DNA from 2 places in the Pseudomonas lurida genome. Region 1 is predicted to be linked to the other one. Evidence: predicted binding sites of a transcription regulator. Region 1 holds the regulator's gene; the other holds the start of a gene.
The links. The regulator sigma-54, encoded in region 1, starts transcription at its own class of promoters, with help from an activator protein. The targets are predictions, from matches to a motif close to ANTGGCATNNANNTTGCTNT.

Region 1 (4,211 bases):
GAGTTTCCATGGCACGTCACCAGCAAGCGTGGCGAGGTCAACCCGGACGGTACCGAGGTGGAACTGATCGACTCGGTGCGCGTTGCGCGTACCGACGATAAAAAGCGTGAGACCGTGATTACCACCAGTCGAATGACCGTATTCCCGCAGAAGCAATATGCGCAGACCGAGCAAGACGTTAGAATCGACGGCGCTGGCGGTGTATCGACTGGCAAGGGAATGAAAGCGTATTTGAAAGAAAGCAGGATACACCTGCTATCGAACGTAAGAGGACAGTATGAGGCTCGTTAAAACTCTCCCTATTTTGCTCGGTCTGGGCGCAGCACTGGGAAGCGTGAGCGCCTGGGCTCTGCCGAACGATAGCCAGCAACCGATCCACATCTCGGCTGACGACGCGCAGCTCGATGACAAGCAAGGCGTCGCCACCTACACCGGCGGCGTGATCATCACCCAGGGTTCGATGAAGATCACCGGCAACACGGTGACACTGACGCGCACCCAATCGGGCGATATCGACGTGGTGACGTCGGTAGGCAACCTGGCTTACTTCGAACAGAAGCAGTCTGCTACCGATACCGGCCCCATGAAGGGCTACGGCAAGACCATCCAGTACCACGCCCAGCAGAACCGCATTGTCCTGATCGACCAGGCGAAGGTACTCAGCCCCGATGGCAACTCTACGGAAGGTGAGAAAATCACCTATGACACCGTGAAACAGGTTGCCAACGCCGGCCGCGCGACTGGCAGCAAGCTCAGCGCGCCGCGCCCACGCATCGATATGGTTATCCAGCCGAAGAAGAAGGCCGAGTAATGGCAACCCTGAAAGCCCAGCATCTGGCCAAGGCCTATAAAAGCCGTCAGGTCGTGCGCGACGTCAGCCTGTCGATCGACAGCGGCCAGATCGTCGGCTTGCTCGGCCCCAACGGCGCCGGCAAGACCACCTGTTTCTACATGATCGTCGGCCTGGTCCAGGCGGATCAGGGCCGCGTACTGATCGACGATCTGGACGTGAGCCACCAGCCGATGCACGGCCGCGCCCGCGCCGGTATCGGCTATCTCCCGCAGGAGGCGTCCATCTTCCGCAAACTGTCGGTCGCCGATAACATCATGGCCATCCTCGAGACCCGCAAGGAGCTCGACCGAGACGGCCGCCGCAAGGAGCTGGAAAGCCTGCTGCAGGAGTTTCACATCAACCATATCCGCGACAACCTCGGCATGAGCCTGTCCGGTGGTGAGCGTCGCCGTGTGGAAATCGCCCGCGCCCTGGCCACTGCGCCCAAGTTCATCCTGCTGGACGAACCGTTTGCCGGCGTCGACCCGATCTCGGTGGGCGACATCAAGCAGATCATCCATCACCTCAAGGCCAAGGGCATTGGCGTGCTGATCACTGACCACAACGTCCGTGAGACCCTCGATATCTGCGAGACCGCTTATATCGTCAACGATGGCCAGCTAATCGCCGAAGGTGATTCCGCCACGATCCTGGCCAACGAACTGGTCAAGGAAGTGTACCTGGGTCACGAGTTCCGCCTGTAAACACCGTGGTGTCACGGCCGTTCGCCAAGGTGCGCGGGAGTCAATGAAAACCTCCGGATTTTTATTGTTACCGCGCTCTAGGCAAAGCCCCCGACATCAGGCATATAATTTGCTTATGTTTGGCGCTCACGCGCCCTGTCGTGGATGGCGCATTGCGCCGGCGAATAAGGTGTTAAGCCCCTGCCATGAAACCATCGCTAGTCCTGAGAATGGGCCAGCAGCTGACGATGACACCGCAGCTGCAACAGGCCATCCGCCTGCTCCAATTGTCGACCCTGGACCTGCAACAGGAAATCCAGGAGGCCCTGGAGTCCAATCCGATGCTCGAACGCCAGGAAGAAGGCGACGACTTCGATAACGCAGACCCGCTGGCCGATAACATCGAGCAAAAACCCAATTCCGACGTGCAGGAACCCTCCTACCAGGAATCCGCCCCTACGGTGGACAACCTCGAGGAAGGCGAATGGAACGAACGCATCCCCAACGAGCTTCCGGTCGACACCGCCTGGGAAGACGTCTACCAGACCAGCGCCAGCAGCCTGCCCAGCAGTGACGATGACGAGTGGGACTTCACCACCCGCACCTCCGCCGGCGAGAGCTTGCAGAGCCACCTGCTGTGGCAACTGAACCTTGCGCCGATGTCGGACACCGATCGCCTGATCGCCGTGACCCTGATCGACTGCATCAATAACCAGGGTTATCTAGACGAGACGCTTGAAGAGATTCTTGAAGCCTTCGACCCTGAACTGGATATCGAGCTGGACGAGATCGAAGCCGTCCTGCACCGCATCCAGCAGTTCGAACCTGCCGGTATCGGCGCGCGCTCCCTCAGCGAATGCCTGCTGCTGCAATTGCGCCAACTGCCAGCCAAGACCCCTTGGCTCGCCGAGGCCCAGCGCCTGGTCACCGATTACATCGACCTGTTGGGCAGCCGCGACTACAGCCAGTTGATGCGCCGCATGAAGCTCAAGGAAGACGACCTGCGCCAGGTCATCGAGCTGGTGCAGAGCCTCAACCCGCGTCCCGGCTCACAAATCGAGTCCAGCGAAGCCGAATACGTGGTTCCGGATGTGATCGTACGCAAGGACAACGAGCGCTGGCTGGTAGAGCTGAACCAGGAATCGGTGCCGCGCCTGCGGGTCAACCCGCAATACGCCGGCTTTGTGCGTCGCGCCGACACCAGCGCCGATAACACCTTCATGCGCAACCAATTGCAGGAAGCCCGCTGGTTCATCAAGAGCCTGCAAAGCCGCAACGAAACCCTGATGAAAGTGGCCACCCAGATCGTCGAGCACCAGCGCGGCTTCCTGGAGTACGGCGACGAAGCGATGAAGCCGCTGGTACTGCATGACATCGCCGAAGCGGTAGGCATGCATGAGTCGACCATTTCGCGGGTGACCACGCAGAAATTCATGCATACCCCACGGGGCATTTATGAACTGAAATACTTTTTCTCCAGCCATGTCAGCACCTCAGAAGGCGGTGAATGCTCGTCCACGGCGATCCGCGCGATCATCAAAAAACTGGTTGCCGCGGAAAATCAGAAAAAGCCATTGAGTGACAGTAAGATCGCTGGTTTACTGGAGGCACAAGGCATTCAGGTCGCCCGTCGAACCGTCGCCAAGTACCGCGAGTCCCTCGGGATCGCGCCTTCCAGCGAGCGTAAGCGTTTGATGTGACGGGCGGGCCACAGCGTTCCAGTGGCAGGTATTCCTACCTGCCGCTTTATGCACTGGCAACGAAGGAGAAGCTGTATGCAAGTCAACATCAGTGGACACCATGTAGAAGTCACCCCTCCACTACGCGACTATGTCGAGCTGAAGCTGAGGAAGCTTGAGGGACATTTCGACAAGATCACCAACGTGCAGGTCATCATGAAGGTCGACAAGCTTCAGCAGAAAATTGAAGCGACCCTCCAGATACCCGGTGGTGAAGTGGTCGCCAATGCCGAACATGAAGACATGTATGCATCAATCGACTTGCTCACAGACAAGCTTGACCGCCAACTTAAAAAGCATAAGGAAAAGAATCTGAGCCTGCTTCAGGGCACAGGTCGTTAACTCTCCCCCCATGATCCGACTTGAAACCATCCTGACCCCCGGCCGTTCCCTCGTGAACGCGCCGGGCGGCAGCAAGAAGAAAGCCCTTGAGCAAATTGCCAACCTGATCAGCCGCGAAGTGCCTGAACTGGAAATGCAAGATGTCTACGAGGCTCTGATTGCCCGTGAAAAACTCGGTTCCACCGGTTTTGGCAACGGCATCGCCATTCCCCACTGCCGCCTCAAAGGCTGCGAGACCCCAGTCAGCGCCCTGCTTCACCTGGACGCTCCCATCGATTTCGACGCTATCGACGGTGCCCCGGTCGACCTGCTGTTTGTACTGCTGGTCCCGCAGGCTGCCACCGATGCGCACCTGGAACTGCTTCGGCAGATCGCCAGCATGCTCGACCGCAAGGAAGTACGCGACAAACTGCGCAGTGCCAACAGCAACGAGGCGCTGTACCAGGTTGTCCTGGATGAACAGAACGGGCAGTAATCATGCGTTTGATCATCGTCAGCGGCCGCTCCGGCTCGGGTAAAAGCACCGCCCTCAACGTTCTTGAGGACAGCGGTTTCTATTGCATTGATAACCTGCCCGCCGGCCTGCTGCCGGAATTGGCGGAACGCGCGTTGATC
Region 2 (4,211 bases), 640 kb from region 1:
GATCGGACGCAGGCCGGCTTCGAAAGCCTTCTTGGTCACGAAACGGGTTTGCGGCATAGGGCCGTCTTGAGCGTCAACCAGCAGCAGAACGGAGTCAACCATCGACATTACGCGTTCTACTTCGCCGCCGAAGTCGGCGTGGCCCGGGGTATCCACGATGTTGATGTGGTAGCCGTTCCAGTTGATAGCGGTGTTTTTAGCCAGGATGGTAATGCCGCGCTCTTTTTCCTGGTCGTTGGAGTCCATCACGCGCTCGTCGTTGAGCTCGTTGCGCTCCAGGGTGCCGGATTGACGCAGGAGTTTGTCTACCAGGGTGGTTTTACCATGGTCAACGTGAGCAATGATGGCGATGTTACGTAGATTTTCGATCACTTGTGTATCTCGATCAGAGGATTCGGTGTGCTGACAGGTCGTGGCAGCGATTAACAGTAGAGTCAGGCCTTGCCGTTACAGCTTGACGGCAGAGTCGGGGGGCCGGTGACGCAGGCCACAGGCAAACAGCCCCGGGCTCTTAGCTCGGTCGATAAACGCGCACATTGGCATGCCCCTCACTGAGCAAATGGTGGGCATGCAGGCGACTCATCACGCCTTTGTCGCAATACAGCAGGTACTGACGGCTGTTATCCAGTTCCTTGAAACGCGCGTTCAGTGCATAGAACGGCAGCGTTTGTACGTCGATGCCGGCGATTTCCAGCGGCTCATCTTCAGCGGCATCCGGGTGACGGATGTCGATGACGATCTGGCCCGCCAGGGCTTCGCTGACTTCTTCGATCTTGATGTCCTGGCCCAGTTCGTCGATCACACGATCGATCGGGACCAGCTTGGCGTTCTCGAGCGCACGCTCCAGAATCGCCATGTCGAATTCTTTCTCTTCATGCTCCACGCGGGGACGCTTGGCGTGGGTCTTTGGGTTCACCGAGATGACGCCACAGTACTCAGGCATGTGCTTGGCAAAATCGGCGGTGCCAATCTGTTCTGCCAGGTCGATGATGTCCTGCTTGTGGCTCGCGATCAGCGGGCGCAATACCAGCTTCTCGGTGACGCAATCGATAATCGACAGGTTCGGCAGTGTCTGGCTGGCCACTTGGGAGATCGCCTCACCGGTCACCAGCGCGTCGATCTGCAATTGATCGGCGATTCGGGACGCAGCGCGCAACATCATACGCTTCAATACCACGCCCATATGACCGTTATCGACTTTGCCGAGAATTTCGCCCAGCACTTCTTCGAACGGTACGCTTACAAATAGCACGCGTTGCGAGCTGCCGTACTTCTTCCAGATAAAGTGCGCGACTTCCATCACGCCCAATTCGTGTGCACGCCCGCCCAGGTTAAAGAAGCAGAAGTGGCTCATCAGGCCGCGGCGCATGATCTGGTAGGCCGCCACCGTAGAATCGAAACCGCCAGACATCAATACCAGGGTCTGTTCCAGGGCGCCCAGCGGGTAGCCGCCGATGCTGTTGTGCTGGCTGTGGATGACAAACAACCGTTGGTCGCGAATTTCCATGCGCACTTCAATTTGCGGTGCCTTGAGGGAAATTCCAGCCGCGCCGCACTCGCGACGCAGCTTGCTGCCGACGTATTTCTCGACGTCCATTGAGCTGAAAGTGTGCTTGCCGGCGCGCTTGCAGCGCACCGAAAAGACCTTGCCTTCCAGCTCGCCACCGTAGTGCTGTTTGCACTTCTCGGTGATGTCGTCGAAGTCACCCAACGGGTACTCATCCACCTGCAGGAAATGCGCGATGCCCGGCATGCAGCTCAGGCGCTCGGTCATGTCCTTCAAGGCTTTGGGCTCGGTAATGCGGGTTTCCAGCTCGAGATTGTCCCACACGCCGTTCACCACCACAGCCGGGTCCAGATCGCGGAGCACGGCACGGATGTTCTTGGCCAACTGACGGATGAAACGCGTCCGTACCGGTCGGCTTTTGATGGTGATCTCGGGGAAGACTTTAACGATTAATTTCATGGAAACAGCGCGCGCCGGGCCTGCTGAAAAAGGGGGGCGCGGATTATAGCGGAAATCGCTCAAGGTTTAACCAGTTAATATGCACAGCACGCGCAACGCACTAAATAGGTGCATTTGCGCACCTTTACGCTACATTGAGGTGCGCTATTTTTGGGCTTTTGTCGTAATGCACCTTTATAGGGGCGTTTTTGGAGCAGAAAACCCATGTTGGCGCACTGGCATGCAATTTGCTCTCTTGTGAGGCAGGTTGCCATGGCGGAGTATCCGCGCCGGCATCACCCACATTCTAAGGGCTAACTCCACTACCCAGCCCGAAGCCACCCGGAGGACACTATGTCGAAGTCGGTTCAACTCATCAAAGATCATGACGTTAAATGGATTGATCTGCGCTTCACGGACACCAAAGGCACTCAGCACCACGTGACCATGCCGGCTCGCGACGCGCTGGATGAAGCTTTCTTCGAAGAAGGCAAAATGTTCGACGGTTCCTCCATCGCTGGCTGGAAAGGCATTGAAGCTTCCGACATGATCCTGATGCCGGACGACAGCACTGCCGTACTGGACCCCTTCACCGAAGAGCCGACCCTGATCCTGGTGTGCGACGTGATCGAACCGTCGACCATGCAAGGCTACGACCGCGACCCGCGTGCGATCGCCAAGCGTGCCGAGGAATACCTGAAGTCGACCGGTATCGGTGACACCGTATTCGTGGGCCCAGAGCCAGAATTCTTCATCTTCGACCAAGTGAAGTTCAAGTCCGACATCTCCGGTTCCATGTTCAAGATCTACTCCGAACAAGGCTCCTGGATGTCCGACCAGGACGTGGAAGGCGGCAACCATGGCCACCGTCCAGGTATCAAGGGTGGTTACTTCCCAGTTCCGCCGTTCGACCACGACCACGAAATCCGTACCTCCATGTGCAACGCGATGGAAGACATGGGCCTGGTCATCGAAGTGCACCACCACGAAGTGGCCACTGCCGGTCAGAACGAAATCGGTGTGAAGTTCAACACCCTGGTTGCCAAGGCTGACGAAGTACAGACCCTGAAGTACTGCGTACACAACACTGCCGTTGCCTACGGCCGTACCGCTACCTTCATGCCTAAGCCTCTGTATGGCGATAACGGTTCGGGTATGCACGTTCACCTGTCCATCGCCAAAGATGGCAAGAACACCTTCGCTGGCGAAGGTTATGCCGGCCTGTCCGACACCGCCCTGTACTTCATCGGCGGTATCATCAAGCACGGTAAGGCCCTGAACGGCTTCACCAACCCGTCGACCAACTCCTACAAGCGTCTGGTCCCAGGTTTCGAAGCTCCGGTAATGCTGGCCTACTCGGCTCGCAATCGTTCCGCCTCGATCCGTATTCCTTACGTGTCCAGCCCGCGTGCTCGCCGTATCGAAGCCCGCTTCCCGGATCCAGCAGCCAACCCGTACCTGGCCTTCGCTGCCCTGGTAATGGCCGGCCTGGACGGTATCCAGAACAAGATCCACCCTGGCGATGCCGCCGACAAAAACTTGTACGACCTGCCGCCTGAAGAGGCCAAAGAGATCCCGCAAGTGTGTGGCAGCCTGAAAGAAGCCCTGGAAGAGCTGGACAAGGGCCGTGCGTTCCTGACCAAAGGCGGCGTGTTCAGCGACGACTTCATCGACGCTTACATCGGCCTGAAAAGCGAAGAAGAAATCAAAGTACGTACCTTCGTACACCCACTGGAATACGAGCTGTACTACAGCTGCTGATCCAGTAGCGCTGCTTAACGTGGCGCGATGAAAAAGACCTCCTTCGGGAGGTCTTTTTTTTGGCCCGCGATTGCGCCGCGCCAGGCATCTATTGTATTGACTGCTACTGCGCCATCGCGGGCAAGCCCCGCCCCCACAGGAGATCATCCTTGAAACGTCGACTTGTGTTCGCTCTGTTGTTCGTCAGTGCCAGTGCCAGTGCTGCGCCGCCCACCCTGGAGCCGCTGCTCAACAGCATCGCCGAACGCCTGGAGATTGCCGACCAGGTAGCCCTGAGCAAATGGGACAGTAAAAAGCCGGTGGAAGATAAAAAGCGCGAACAGGAGGTGATCGCCAGCCTTAGCGCCCAGGCGCCAACCTACATGCTGGACCCGGCCGCCGCCGAGCAGTTCTTTTCGGCGCAGATCGAGGCCAACAAGCTGGTGCAATACACTCATCTTTCCGACTGGCAGTTCCAAGGCAAGGCGCCGGACGACCCACGCCCGGACCTGATCAAACAGATTCG

Region 2: the regulator sigma-54 is predicted to act here: its motif matches at 2,181-2,200, upstream of glnA (type I glutamate--ammonia ligase).

The regions. Positions count from the first base shown of each region.
Region 1 is NZ_PDJB01000001.1:1,040,482-1,044,692, reverse strand. Features, by position in the region: gene lptC (LPS export ABC transporter periplasmic protein LptC) at 1-291, shown strand, start outside; gene lptA (lipopolysaccharide transport periplasmic protein LptA) at 278-811, shown strand; gene lptB (LPS export ABC transporter ATP-binding protein) at 811-1,536, shown strand; gene ATH90_RS04665 (RNA polymerase factor sigma-54) at 1,722-3,215, shown strand; gene hpf (ribosome hibernation-promoting factor, HPF/YfiA family) at 3,291-3,596, shown strand; gene ptsN (PTS IIA-like nitrogen regulatory protein PtsN) at 3,607-4,071, shown strand; gene rapZ (RNase adapter RapZ) at 4,074-4,211, shown strand, end outside.
Region 2 is NZ_PDJB01000001.1:400,404-404,614, reverse strand. Features, by position in the region: gene typA (translational GTPase TypA) at 1-372, opposite strand, end outside; gene thiI (tRNA uracil 4-sulfurtransferase ThiI) at 512-1,966, opposite strand; gene glnA (type I glutamate--ammonia ligase) at 2,300-3,706, shown strand; gene ATH90_RS01815 (chorismate mutase) at 3,856-4,211, shown strand, end outside.